2 regions of the Pseudomonas sp. LjRoot277 genome follow, and region 2 is predicted to be linked to the other one. Evidence: predicted binding sites of a transcription regulator. Region 2 holds the regulator's gene; the other holds the start of a gene.

Region 1 (7,140 bases), 3.7 Mb from region 2:
CGCCAGTGACAAACTGGTCTGGAGTGACCTTGATCAGCAGCAACTTGCACGGCAACGCGCCGTTCCAGAACGAATACTGTTTGTGGCTGCGGATGCCCATGCGCTTGCCCAGGTCCGGGGCGCCGGTGAATACCGCGGCTTCCCAGTTCAAGCAAGCCTGACGCAGACGTTCGCCGAGGTTCTGGTAGAGATAGAGCAAGCTCGCCTCGTCACCCAGACGTTCGCCGTACGGTGGGTTGCAGATCACCAGGCCTTTCTGGTTCTGGTCCGGACGTGGCTCGAACGTCCCGACTTCGCCCTGGTAAATCTTGATCCACTCGCTCAGGCCGGCACGCTCAACGTTGTTGCGGCCCGGTTGAATCAGGCGTGGATCGGCTTCATAACCGCGAATCCACAGCGGTGGCTTGGCCAAACCGGCCGCGCAACGCTCAGTGGCTTCTTCGTGAAGCTTTTTCCACAGCGCCGGGACGTGACCGAGCCAGGCTGTGAAACCCCACTGCTCGCGACGCAGGTTCGGCGCCATGTCGGCGGCGATCATCGCGGCTTCGACGAGGAACGTACCGACACCGCACATCGGGTCAGCCAGCGCGCCGCCATCAGCCGCAATGCGTGGCCAGCCGGAACGGATCAGGATTGCGGCCGCGAGGTTTTCCTTCAGCGGTGCCGCGCCCTGCTGCAAGCGATAGCCACGCTGGTGCAGGCTGTGGCCCGAGAGGTCGAGGGACAGGATCGCTTCGCCACGGTCCAGGCGCAGGTGAATGCGCAGGTCCGGGTTGAGCTTGTCGATGGACGGACGGTCACCCTGCGGTGTGCGCAGTTTGTCGACGATGGCGTCCTTGACCTTCAAGGCGCCGAAGTGGGTGTTGTCGATGCCCGAGCCGTGACCGCTGAACTCAACGGCCAGGGTGCCGTCGTTGAGCATGTGGTCTTGCCACTCGATATCCAGCACGCCGTGATAAAGGTCTTCGGCATCCTTCATCGGGAAACGCTTGAGCACCAACAGCACCCGGTTCGCCAGGCGCGACCACAGGCACAGGCGATAAGCGGTTTCCATGGTGGCCATGCCGCGCACGGCAGAGGTGTGCTCACGCGCTTCCTCAAGGCCAAGCCCGATGGCTTCCTCGATGAGCAGGCCTTCAAGGCCTTTGGGGCAAGTGAGGAAGAGTTCGAAACGATCGGACATGGTAATTCCAGAGCCTTTAGCTAAGTGAACCGGCAACGCATTGCCGGCCCGGTTTTCAATCAGGCGCTTTTCTAAAAGAGCGCCCGCGTGGCACGAAGGTGTGCCGTCCCACCCCTGCAAGCTCGGGTTAAAAGAGCTTAGATGCAAAGACAGATAAAAAAGTTGATGCAACAAAATGTCATAAGTCGACCCTTCGTCGAATAGTCCCCCTATTCAACAGGAGGCATTCTCATTAAAGGATTAACCCCATCATGCAGCGCGGGGCTGATCATACCGGGGTTTTGCCAATAAACACGGGACAACATCGTGTTACTTATCGCCATACCATCTTTATCGTTACGTCCTTATGACAAAACGATCATTCCCTCGATGTGACGCATTGGTTAGAACTCAACACAGGTTGACGCCGCAATGACGTCAACACCTTGGCTCGCGACGCCGGCAGCGAGCCCCAACGGCAGGAGTTTTTCTGCCAGACCTCAATTGAGGTCGACGCGATAAATACAGTCAACAAGTGAGGGCAACACCCTATGAGAAGACTTAAGCGTGATCCGTTGGAAAGAGCATTTTTGCGCGGATATCAATATGGCGTTGGTGGCAAATCCCGTGAGCTTTGCCCATTTACTCTACCGTCGGTACGCCAAGCCTGGATTAACGGCTGGCGAGAAGGACGCGGCGACAACTGGGACGGTATGACCGGCACTGCGGGAATCCATAGACTCAACGAACTTCACGCCGTCGGCTAACACAGGGCACACACTCCGACACGACAATCTGATTACGTAACGACTTACCACGCACGCCCCATCCGGGCGGCGGGCTTCGGCCCAGGGGCTCCTTCGAGGAGCCCTTTTTTATGCCTGCTTTTCGCCGAAATTCAATTCCCTTGTAGCAGCTGCCGAGCACCGCGAGGCTGCGTTCGGCGGCGGAGCAGTCGTAGAATCAGACACTGCGGTCTTACAGGTACACCGTGCTTTCAGGTTTCACGACGGCTCTGCCGCCGAACGCAGCCTCGCGGTGCTCGGCAGCTGCTACACGGTCAGCGTAAGGCTGCTATTGCGTCTACGGATTCACGAATCAGCGCCGGACCTTTATAGATGAAGCCGGAATAGAGCTGCACCAGGCTTGCACCTGCAGCGATTTTCTCAGCTGCGTGCTTGCCTTCGGTGATGCCGCCCACGGCGATGATCGGCAAGCGACCGGCCAACTCGTCCGCCAGCACCTTCACGGTGTGGGTGCTCTTGTCGCGAACCGGTGCGCCGGACAAACCGCCCGCCTCGTCACCATGCTCCATGCCTTCAACACCGATGCGGCTCAGGGTGGTGTTAGTGGCGATCACCGCGTCCATCCCGGTTTCGATCAGCGCTTGCGCGACCTGAGCGGTTTCTTCGTCGGTCATGTCCGGCGCAATCTTGATCGCCAGTGGTACATGTTTGCCATGGCGCAGCGCCAGTTCTGCGCGGCGCGTCGCCAGGTCGGCCAACAATTGCTTCAGCGAATCGCCGAATTGCAGGCTGCGCAGGCCCGGGGTGTTCGGCGAGCTGACGTTGACCGTCACGTAGCTGGCGTGGGCGTAGACCTTGTCCAGGCAGATCAGGTAGTCGTCGACCGCCCGCTCAACCGGGGTATCGAAGTTTTTGCCGATATTGATGCCCAGCACGCCCTTGAACTTGGCCGCCGCCACTCGGGCCAGCAGGTGATCGACGCCAAGGTTGTTGAACCCCATGCGGTTAATGATCGCCTCGGCTTCCGGCAGACGGAAAATGCGTGGCTTCGGGTTGCCCGGCTGCGGACGTGGGGTGATGGTGCCGATTTCGACAAAACCAAAACCCAGTTGCGCAAAACCGTCGATGGCCGCGCCGTTCTTGTCCAGACCGGCCGCCAGACCCACCGGGTTCGGGAAGTCGAGGCCCATGACAGTCACCGGCATTTTCGCCGGTGCCTTGCACAGCAAGCCGTTGAGGCCCAAACGCCCGCCCGCGCCGATCAGGTCCAGGGACAGATCGTGGGAGGTTTCCGGGGAAAGTTTGAACAACAGCTGACGGGCCAGGGTGTACATGGGCGGGTTTGACTCTGGGCTACGAAAAGTGGCGGCGATTATAGCCGGGCATCGGGGTTGCAGGCGAGGCGCGCGACAAAATCAGCGAGCGATGGCATATGCCTTGCACCGTCACTGACATCAGCACTCATGCCAACGGCGGGATGAGTCGAAAGACAAAGGCGTCGTCACTTGGCCTTGCCCTGGCAAGCAGCCCGGTCCGGCGCTTTTTTATGGAAGGTGTTTACTGATGATTGAAGTTCCAGCCAACCCTCTGGCCTGGGTCAACGGCAGCGATGCCCCGGAAAAGACCGAAATCAACCTTGGCTTCATGGCCCTGAGTGACTGCGCCTCGGTAGTGGTCGCGGCCACGCAGGGCTTTGCCCAACCTTATGGCCTGACCCTGAATCTCAAGCGCCAGTCGTCCTGGGCCAACCTGCGGGACAAACTGGTCAGTGGCGAACTCGACGCCGCGCACAGTCTGTACGGTTTGATCTACGCCGTGCATTTGGGCATCGGCGGTGTCGCATCGACCGACATGGCGGTGCTCATGGGCCTGAATCAGAATGGCCAGAGCATCAACCTCTCCCATGGCTTACAGGCGCTGGACGTGACCAGTCCTGAAGCACTGGAACGGCACGTGCACCAAAGTCGCCCAAAACTCACCTTCGCCCAGACATTTCCTACGGGCACCCACGCCATGTGGCTGTATTACTGGCTTGCGAGTCAGGGCATCCATCCGTTGCAGGACGTTGACAGCGTGGTCGTGCCGCCGCCGCAAATGGTCGCGCACCTGCAAGCCGGACGCATCGATGGCTTCTGCGTCGGCGAGCCGTGGTCCGCCAGCGCGGTGCAGCAGAACCTGGGGTTCACGATGGCAACCTCCCAAACCATCTGGCCCGATCATCCGGAAAAAGTCCTCGGTTGCACCCGCGCCTTTGTCGAGCAATACCCCAACACCGCAAGGGCGCTAGTGATGGCGATTCTGGAGGCCAGCCGCTTCATCGAAGAAAGTACCGAGAATCGCCGCAGCACCGCGAAGCTGTTGAGCGCACCCGAATACCTCGACGCGCCACTCGACTGCATCGAACCGCGATTGCTCGGTGACTACGCCGATGGCCTGGGTAATCGCTGGCAGGACCCGCACGCACTGCGCTTCCATGGTGATGGCGAGGTCAATCTGCCGTATCTGTCCGATGGCATGTGGTTCATGACTCAATTCCGTCGTTGGGGTTTGTTGCGCGACGACCCGGACTACCTGGGCGTGGCCCGTCAGGTCCAGCAACTAGACTTGTATCGAGAGGCCGCCACCGCTGTAGGTGTGGCCGCGAGTGATCAGCCAATGCGCAGCAGCCAGTTGATCGACGGCAAGGTCTGGGATGGCCTGGACCCCGCCGGCTATGCCCGCAGTTTCAAGCTGCACGCCATGAGCGACAGCTCGCCCCTTCTCGCCAGCCGCTGACAGGAGACTGCGAATATGTTGCGTATCCTGCTGATCAACGACACCGCGAAGAAAGTCGGTCGCCTGAAAGCGGCCCTGACCGAAGCCGGATTCGAGGTGATCGACGAGTCGGGTCTGACCATCGACCTGCCCGCGCGCGTCGAAACGGTGCGTCCGGACGTGATTTTGATCGATACCGAGTCACCGAGCCGCGATGTGATGGAACAAGTGGTGCTGGTGAGCCGCGACCAACCGCGGCCGATCGTGATGTTTACCGATGAACATGACCCCGACGTGATGCGTCAGGCGATCAAGTCCGGGGTCAGTGCCTACATCGTCGAAGGCATCCACGCACAGCGCTTGCAGCCGATTCTCGATGTGGCCATGGCGCGCTTTGAAAGCGACCAGGCCCTGCGCGCCCAACTCAACGCCCGCGACCAGCAACTGGCCGAGCGCAAGCGCATCGAGCTGGCCAAAGGGCTGCTGATGAAAATGAAGGACTGCAACGAGGAAGAGGCCTACACCCTGATGCGCCGCCAGGCCATGAGCCGGCAGCAGAAGCTGATTCAGGTGGCGGAGCAGATCATTGCCATGAGCGAGCTGCTCGGCTGAAGCCCTGCGGTGAATGCCCTATCGCCTTCGCGAGCAAGTCGGATCGCCGCACCGCCGCTCCCACATTTGATCGCGGTCTAATGTGGGAGCGGGCTTGCTCGCGAATGGCCGCGACTCGGTTTCGACTGTTGGCACAGATCTCGCTAGGTAATCGCTACAGGTAACCAACGGCGGTTGCCCCACCTACGACAAAGACGTCGCTCACCTCATTTGCCCTTTGGCGAATCCGGTGGCGGCGTTTTTTTGTTTTGGCCCCACAGACCGGGGCCGGTGGTGCGGCCGATGCGGCGCCCCACCTGCAAGCTCATGACTCCTTCTCGAGACTCCTAACAGCTGAGGTGCGCGATGAATTCAAGCTTCTGGAAATCTGGCCATACCCCGACATTGTTCGCGGCCTTCCTCTATTTCGACCTGAGTTTCATGGTCTGGTACCTGCTCGGCCCACTGGCAGTGCAAATCGCCGCCGATCTGCACCTGACCACCCAGCAGCGCGGGCTGGTGGTGGCCACGCCGATTCTGGCCGGGGCGGTGTTGCGCTTTGTAATGGGCTTGCTGGCTGATCGCCTGTCACCGAAAACCGCCGGGCTGATTGGCCAGGTGATCGTCATCTGCGCCCTGTTCGGCGCCTGGAAACTCGGCATTCACAGTTACGAACAAGCGCTGGTGCTGGGCCTGTTCCTCGGCATGGCCGGCGCGTCCTTCGCCGTCGCCCTGCCGCTGGCCTCGCAATGGTACCCACCACAACACCAAGGCAAAGCCATGGGTATCGCCGGTGCCGGTAACTCGGGCACCGTGCTCGCCGCACTGATCGCCCCGGTGCTGGCGGCTGCGTTTGGCTGGAGCAACGTGTTCGGCTTCGCGCTGATCCCGCTGATCCTGACCATCATCGTCTTCGCCTGGCTGGCCAAAAACGCGCCTGAGCGGCCAAAAGCCAAGTCCGTGTCCGACTACTTCAAGGCCTTGGGCGACCGCGACAGCTGGTGGTTCATGTTTTTCTACAGCGTGACCTTCGGCGGCTTCATCGGCCTGGCCAGTGCCCTGCCCGGCTATTTCAACGACCAATATGGCCTCAGCCCGGTAACTGCCGGTTACTACACCGCAGCCTGCGTGTTCGGTGGCAGCTTGATGCGTCCGTTGGGCGGCGCGCTGGCCGACCGCTTCGGTGGCATTCGCACCCTTTTGGGGATGTACACGGTGGCGGCGGTCTGCATCACTGCGGTGGGTTTCAATCTGCCGAGTTCCTACGCCGCGCTGGCACTTTTCGTCTGCACCATGCTCGGTTTGGGTGCCGGTAACGGCGCCGTTTTCCAATTGGTGCCGCAGCGCTTTCGTCGGGAGATCGGCGTGATGACCGGTTTGATCGGCATGGCCGGCGGTATTGGTGGATTTGCACTGGCAGCGGGCATGGGCGCGATCAAGCAAAGCACCGGCAGCTATCAACTGGCGTTGTGGTTGTTCGCCAGCCTTGGCGTTCTGGCGTGGTTCGGTCTGCACGGCGTGAAACGTCGCTGGAGAACCACTTGGGGTTCGGCAGCCGTGACCGCTGCTCGGGTCTGAGGCCTCAATGAGCCTGCAACTGAGTTTTGCCGAAGCGAGCGCCATCGGCCCTCGCGAGGAGAATCAGGACGCCCTGCGCTTGGTGACTCCAGCCCCGGCGCTGGCGGCGAGCAAGGGTTACCTGTTCGCCATCGCCGATGGCGTCAGCCAGTGCGCCGATGGCGGTCTCGCCGCCCGCTCGACGCTGCAGGCACTGGCGCTGGATTACTACGCAACGCCGGAAACCTGGGGCGTCGCGCAGGCACTGGATCGCCTGCTGCTGGCACAAAACCGCTGGTTGCAGGCCAATGGTGGCGGGCAACCGTTGCT
Region 2 (7,140 bases):
TCAGCGATACGCTGCTCGGCTTCGGGGCCGGGGTGATGCTCGCGGCGACAGCGTTTTCGTTGATCGCTCCGGGGATATCTGCTGCTGAAAACCTGGGGCTGACGCCTTGGGCGGCCAGCGGACTGATCAGTTTCGGCATCATGCTGGGTGCGTTCGGATTGTTCCTGGTTGATCGCAAGGTGTCAGGTGCGTCGCCGGAAATGCTCGTAGGCACGCTGGAGCGACCGGTCATCCCGCCGCGAGTCTGGTTGTTTGTGTTTGCGATCATTGCCCACAACATCCCCGAAGGCATGGCGGTCGGTGTGTCGGCGGGGGGTGGCATGCCCGACGCCGATAGCCTGGCCATGGGCATCGCCTTGCAGGATGTGCCGGAAGGTCTGGTGATCGCGCTGGTATTGGCCGGGGCAGGGATGTCGCGGGTCAAGGCGTTCCTGATGGGTGCCGCGTCAGGTCTGGTCGAGCCGGTCTTCGCGTTGTTGTGCGCCTGGCTAGTGAGCCTGGCCGAATTGTTGTTGCCCTTGGGGTTGGCGCTGGCGGCCGGGGCAATGTTGCTGGTGGTCACCCATGAAGTCATTCCCGAGTCGCGCCGTAATGGTCACGACAAGCTTGCAAGTCTTGGGTTGCTGATCGGGTTTTGCTTGATGATGGTGATGGATACAGCGCTCGCTTAGCGGCTGAACGCGAACTTTGTAGCAGCTGGCGAAGCCTGCGTTCGGCTGCGAAGCAGTCGCCAGTTCGAAATCGGTGGTGCGTCAGTTCAATCGTGCGTGCATTTACGACTGCTGCGCAGCCGAACGCAGCCTTCGGCAGCTGCTACAGGGCGAGGCGTTATTCGCCTTCGCCGAAGTAGTCATTGATCAAGTTCACCAATGCCTGCAGCGCCTCATCAGCCTGTTCACCTTCGGTGCTCAGGTGGATTTTGGTGCCCTTGCCCGCAGCGAGCATCATCATTGCCATGATGCTTTTTCCGTCGACCGTGGATTCCGGCGTGCGTCCTACTCTGATCGTGCAATCCTTGAATTCACCGGCGACGCCAACGAATTTTGCAGAAGCGCGGGCATGCAGGCCCAGCTTGTTGATGATTTCAATTTCCAGAGCAGGCATCGCGGTGTGAATCCTTTAGCTGAGGTCGCGGTGGCGAACCTGGACGTTCTTCAGGGATTTTTGCAGGGCCTGGCCCAGACGTTCGGTCAGGTAGACGGAGCGGTGATGGCCGCCGGTGCAGCCAATGGCAATGGTGACATAAGCGCGGTTGCTGGCGGCAAAGCGTGGTAGCCACTTGAGCAAGTAGGTGGAGATGTCCTGGAACATCTCTTCGACGTCCGGCTGTGCCGCCAGGTACTCGGCAACCGGTTGGTCAAGCCCGGATTGATCGCGCAACTCTGGTTTCCAGTAAGGGTTCGGCAGGCAGCGCACGTCGAACACCAGATCAGCGTCAACCGGCATGCCACGCTTGAAGCCGAAAGACTCCACCAGAAACGCCGTACCGGGTTCCGGCTGGTTAAGCAGGCGCAGCTTGATGGTATCTCGCAGCTGATACAGGTTCAGGTTGGTGGTGTTTACTTTGAGATCGGCGAGGTCGGCAATCGGCCCGAGCAGGGCGGTCTCATCGTTGATGGCCTCGGCCAGCGAGCGATTGGCATTGCTTAGCGGGTGACGACGGCGGGTTTCCGAGAAACGTTTGAGCAAGGTTTCTTCATCGGCGTCCAGATAAAGCACATCACACTGGATGTGCCGGCTGCGCACTTCTTCCAGCAGTTCGGGAAACCGCGACAAATGACTCGGCAAGTTACGCGCATCGATGGATACGGCAACCAGCGGTTGTGCCAGCTCGGTGTGAATCAACGCGCGTTCGGCCAGTTCCGGCAACAGACCGGCGGGCAGGTTGTCGATGCAGTAGTAGCCGTTGTCCTCGAGAACATCGAGTGCGGTACTTTTACCTGAGCCGGAGCGGCCACTGACGATGATCAAGCGCATGATTAATGACCGTTTTGCTCGTCCAGGACAACCTGATACAAGGCTTCATTGCTCGGGGCGCTGCGCAGTTTTTCGCGCACTTCCTTGCGGTCGAGCATGCTGGCGATCTGGCGCAGTAACTCCAGGTGCGCATCGGTAGCGGCTTCCGGGACCAGCAGAACGAACAGCAGGTCAACCGGGGCGCCGTCGATGGCGTCGAAATCTATGGGTGCATCAAGGTGCATCAGGGCGCTGATGGGTGAGGTACAGCCCTTCAGGCGGCAGTGGGGAATGGCGATGCCGTTGCCAAAACCGGTTGAACCGAGTTTTTCACGGGCAATCAGAGCCTCGAAGACATCTTGCATCTCCAGATCCGGCACTTCTTTGTGGATAAGGTTGGCAATTTGCTCGAGGGCTTTCTTTTTACTGCCGCCCGGCACGTTCACGAGGGAACGGCCGGGGGTCAGGATACTTTCAAGTCGGATCATGGGTTGGGAGTGTTAACGACCGGTCGCGCCCTGAAGGAGGCTTTGGGTCTTTTCCTTATGCTTTTTGAGTTGTTTATCCAGCTTGTCGGTCAGTGCGTCGATCGCCGCGTACATATCGGTATGCTCCGCGTTTGCGACCACTTCATTGCCGGGAATATGCAGCGTGGCTTCGATTTTCTGCTTGAGCTTTTCGACCGTCATCGTGACCTGCACGTTGGTGATCTTGTCGAAATGCCTCTCTAATCGTTCGAGTTTTTCGCCGATGTAGGTGCGAAGAGGTTCGGTCACTTCCAGTTGGTGTCCACTGATGTTGACTTGCATACAGCTTCTCCTTCGTTGCCAGTGCATAAAGCGGCAGGCAGAAATGCCTGCCACTGGAACGCTGTGGCGTGGCTCTACATCAACCGCTTACGTTCGCTCGAAGGCGCGATCCCGAGGGATTCGCGGTACTTGGCGACGGTGCGGCGAGCCACCTGAATGCCTTGTGCCTCCAGTAAACCAGCGATCTTGCTGTCACTCAACGGCTTTTTCTGATTTTCCGCGGCAACCAGTTTTTTGATGATCGCGCGGATCGCCGTGGACGAGCATTCACCGCCCTCGGAGGTGCTGACGTGGCTGGAGAAAAAGTATTTCAGTTCATATATGCCCCGTGGGGTATGCATGAATTTCTGCGTGGTCACCCGTGAAATCGTCGACTCGTGCATGCCCACCGCTTCGGCGATGTCATGCAGGACCAGCGGTTTCATGGCTTCGTCGCCGTATTCAAGAAAGCCGCGCTGATGCTCGACGATCTGAGTGGCGACTTTCATCAGGGTTTCGTTGCGGCTTTGCAGGCTCTTGATGAACCAGCGGGCCTCTTGCAACTGATTGCGCATGAAGGTGTTGTCGGCGCTGGTGTCGGCGCGGCGTACGAAACCGGCGTATTGAGCGTTGACCCGCAGTCGTGGCACGGATTCCTGGTTCAGCTCCACCAGCCAGCGCTCGTTGTCCTTGCGTACGATCACGTCGGGAACGACGTATTCGGCTTCGCTGGACTCGATTTGCGAGCCTGGGCGCGGGTTGAGGCTCTGCACCAGTTCAATCACCTGGCGCAGTTCGTCTTCCTTGAGCTTCATGCGACGCATCAGCTGGCTGTAATCGCGGCTGCCGAGCAGGTCGATGTAATCGGTGACCAGGCGTTTGGCCTCGACCAGCCAAGGCGTCTTGGCGGGCAACTGGCGCAATTGCAGCAGCAGGCATTCGCCCAGGTTGCGGGCGCCGATGCCGGCCGGTTCGAATTGCTGGATGCGGTGCAGGACGGCTTCGATTTCGTCCAGTTCGATGTCCAGTTCCGGGTCGAAGGCTTCGAGAATCTCCTCGAGGGTTTCGTCCAGGTAGCCCTGATTGTTGATGCAGTCGATCAGGGTCACGGCGATCAGGCGATCGGTGTCGGACATCGGGGCCAGGTTCAGTTGCCACAACAGATGGCTTTGCAGGCTTTCGCCGGCCGATGTCCGGGTGGTGAAGTCCCACTCGTCGTCATCGTTGCTCGGCAGGCTGCTGGCGCTGGTCTGGTAGACGTCTTCCCACGCGGTATCGACGGGCAGTTCGTTGGGGATGCGCTCGTTCCAGTCGCCTTCCTCGAGGTTATCAACCGTCGGGGCGGTTTCCTGGTAGGAGGGTTCCTGAATGTCGACGTTGGGTTGCTGTTCGGCTTTGTCGGCCAAGGGGTCGGCGTTATCGAAGTCGTCGCCTTCTTCCTGGCGTTCGAGCATCGGATTGGACTCCAGGGCCTCCTGGATTTCCTGTTGCAGGTCCAGGGTCGACAATTGGAGCAGGCGGATGGCCTGTTGCAGCTGCGGTGTCATCGTCAGCTGCTGGCCCATTCTCAAGACTAGCGATGGTTTCATGGCAGGGGCTTAACACCTTATTCGCCGGCGCACATGCGCCATCCACTACAGGGCGCCGGAGCGCCAAACATAAGCAAATTATATGCCCGAAACTGCAGCGTTTGCCTAGAGCGCTGTAACAATAAAAAAATGTTGATTTTTTATCGAGACAAGCGCCCGAGCAACCAGCCAGACACCTCAGTGCTTACAGGCGGAACTCATGGCCCAGATACACTTCCTTGACCAGGTCGTTGGCCAGGATGGTGGCAGAGTCACCTTCGGCGATCAGCTGGCCATCATTGACGATGTAGGCGGTTTCGCAGATATCCAGGGTTTCACGGACGTTGTGGTCAGTGATCAGCACGCCAATGCCCTTGGCCTTGAGGTGATAGATGATCTGTTTGATATCGCCCACCGAAATCGGGTCCACGCCGGCGAACGGTTCGTCGAGCAGGATGAATTTCGGGTTGGTGGCCAGTGCCCGGGCGATTTCCACGCGGCGGCGTTCACCACCGGACAGGCTCATGCCGAGATTGTCGCGGATGTGGCTGATGTGGAATTCCTGCAACAGGCTTTCCAGCTCTTTGCGACGACCGCCCTTGTCGAGTTCCTTGCGGGTCTCGAGGATCGCCATTATGTTGTCGGCTACCGAGAGTTTGCGGAAGATCGATGCTTCTTGCGGAAGATAGCCGATGCCGGCCTTCGCACGACCGTGCATAGGCTGGTGGCTGACATCCAGGTCGTCAATCAGTACGCGGCCCTGATCGGCCTGTACCAGGCCGACAATCATGTAAAAGCAGGTGGTCTTGCCGGCGCCGTTGGGACCCAGCAGGCCGACGATCTGACCGCTGTCGATCGACAGGCTGACGTCGCGCACGACCTGGCGGCTCTTGTAGCTCTTGGCCAGATGCTGAGCTTTCAGAGTTGCCATTACTGGGCCTTTTGCTCGTCGGTTTTCTTCTTCGGCTGGATCACCATGTCGATGCGCGGACGCGACTCGGTGACCTTGTTGCCCGTCGCGCGACCGGCGCTCGCAAGCTTTTTGACCGTGTCGTAGACGATTTTCTCGCCTTGGGTGACGTTGTTGTCCTTGTCGATGACTTTCGCCTTGTCGATCAGCACAACGCGGTTTTGCGAGGCGTGGTACTGAATAGTCACTCCCCAGCCCTGAACAGGCTTGGTGTCGCCCTGGGTTTGCAGTTGCTCGAAATAGGCGAGGTTGCCCACCGAAGTCACCACGTCGATGTCGCCGGTCGGGGTGCGGGTGATGGTCACAGTATTACCTTTAACGATCATCGAGCCCTGAGTGATGATCACGTCACCTTTATAGGTGGCAATGCCATTCTTGTCGTCCAGCTGGGCGTCGTCGGCCTGGATGCGGATAGGCTGCGCTTGATCGGTCGGCAGAGCCCAGGCGCTCACGCTTCCCAGTGCTGCGCTCAGACCGAGCAAAATAGGGAGGGTTTTAACGAGCCTCATACTGTCCTCTTACGTTAGATAGCAGGTGTATCCTGCTTTCTTTCAAATACGCTTTCATTCCCTTGCCAGTCGACACACCACCAGCGCCGTCGATTCTAACGGGTTGCTCGGTCTGCGCATATTGCTGCTGCGGGAACACTGTCATGCGGGTGGTGGTAATCAGGGTCTTGCGGTTTTTCTCGTCGAAGCGCGTGATGCGCACCGAGTCAATCAGTTCGACCTGAGTGCCGTCGGGATTCACTTCGCCGTGCTCGCTCTGGACATGCCACGGAAACTCGGTGCCGCGGAACATGTTCAGGTCGGGATTGGTCAACAGCGTCACTTCGGTGGCTTTCAGGTGTTCAACCTTGTCGGACGTCATTTCGTATTGCAGTTTGCCGTCCGGCAGGTATTGCACGCTGTGGGCGTTGATCGCGTAATAGTCGATCGCGGTTTCATCGATCTTTGCCACCGGCTGATCGAGGAAGCGTTCCGGGCTGATGTTCCAGTAGCCGACCGCCGCGAACATCGCTGCGATGCAACCGAACACCAGGAATTTGCGAATCTTTTTGCTCAGCATAGTTGGCTCACAGGTACGCGGCGTTTGCCGCATCAAGGCGGCCCTGCGCGCGCAGGATCAATTCGCAGAATTCGCGAGCGGCACCCTCGCCACCGCGGGCCTGGGTGATGCCGTGGGCGTGTTCACGGACGAAACTGGCGGCGTTTGCCACCGCCATGCCCAGGCCGACGCGGCGAATCACCGGCAGGTCCGGCAGGTCGTCGCCGAGATAGGCGACTTGCTCATAGCTTAGGTTGAGTTGGGCAAGAAGCTCGTCGAGCACTACCAGTTTGTCTTCGCGCCCCTGGTACACGTGTGGAATACCGAGGTTCTTCGCTCGTCGCTCGACCACCGGGGTCTTGCGGCCGCTGATGATAGCGGTCTGCACGCCGGCTGCCATCAACATCTTGATGCCTTGGCCGTCGAGGGTGTTGAACGTCTTGAATTCGCTGCCGTCTTCGAGGAAGTACAGGCGTCCGTCGGTCAGTACGCCATCGACGTCGAAAACCGCCAGTTTGATGTTCTTGCCGCGTTGCAGCAGGTCGGTGCTCATTACATTACTCCTGCACGCAGCAGGTCGGACAGGTTGAAGGCGCCGATCGGACGGTCCTCCTTGTCCACCACTACCAGTGCGTTGATTCGATGGTCTTCCATGATTTTCAGAGCCTCAGCCGCCAGCATTTCGGCCCGGGCGGTCTTGCCGTGGACGGTCATGACCTCGTCGATGGTCGTATGGTGGATGTCGATGGTCCGGTCAAGGGTGCGGCGCAAGTCTCCGTCCGTGAAGATCCCGGCCAGTTTGCCGTCAGCC

The links. The regulator sigma-54, encoded in region 2, starts transcription at its own class of promoters, with help from an activator protein. The targets are predictions, from matches to a motif close to ANTGGCATNNANNTTGCTNT.
Region 1: ACSQ87_RS10020 (CmpA/NrtA family ABC transporter substrate-binding protein) is a predicted target of sigma-54. The motif match lies at 3,333-3,352, and genes of this name have one in related genera.

The regions. Positions count from the first base shown of each region.
Region 1 covers NZ_CAXURI020000001.1:2,116,894-2,124,033, reverse strand. Annotated here, with positions in the region: gene rlmKL (bifunctional 23S rRNA (guanine(2069)-N(7))-methyltransferase RlmK/23S rRNA (guanine(2445)-N(2))-methyltransferase RlmL) at 1-1,183, opposite strand, end outside; gene rmf (ribosome modulation factor) at 1,714-1,929, shown strand; gene ACSQ87_RS10025 (quinone-dependent dihydroorotate dehydrogenase) at 2,223-3,242, opposite strand; gene ACSQ87_RS10020 (CmpA/NrtA family ABC transporter substrate-binding protein) at 3,472-4,683, shown strand; gene ACSQ87_RS10015 (ANTAR domain-containing response regulator) at 4,699-5,274, shown strand; gene ACSQ87_RS10010 (nitrate/nitrite transporter) at 5,620-6,831, shown strand; gene ACSQ87_RS10005 (bifunctional protein-serine/threonine kinase/phosphatase) at 6,839-7,140, shown strand, end outside.
Region 2 covers NZ_CAXURI020000001.1:5,858,609-5,865,748, reverse strand. Annotated here, with positions in the region: gene ACSQ87_RS27365 (ZIP family metal transporter) at 1-671, shown strand, start outside; gene ACSQ87_RS27360 (HPr family phosphocarrier protein) at 829-1,104, opposite strand; gene rapZ (RNase adapter RapZ) at 1,120-1,977, opposite strand; gene ptsN (PTS IIA-like nitrogen regulatory protein PtsN) at 1,980-2,444, opposite strand; gene hpf (ribosome hibernation-promoting factor, HPF/YfiA family) at 2,457-2,765, opposite strand; gene ACSQ87_RS27340 (RNA polymerase factor sigma-54) at 2,840-4,333, opposite strand; gene lptB (LPS export ABC transporter ATP-binding protein) at 4,518-5,243, opposite strand; gene lptA (lipopolysaccharide transport periplasmic protein LptA) at 5,243-5,791, opposite strand; gene lptC (LPS export ABC transporter periplasmic protein LptC) at 5,778-6,350, opposite strand; gene ACSQ87_RS27320 (KdsC family phosphatase) at 6,358-6,882, opposite strand; gene ACSQ87_RS27315 (KpsF/GutQ family sugar-phosphate isomerase) at 6,882-7,140, opposite strand, start outside.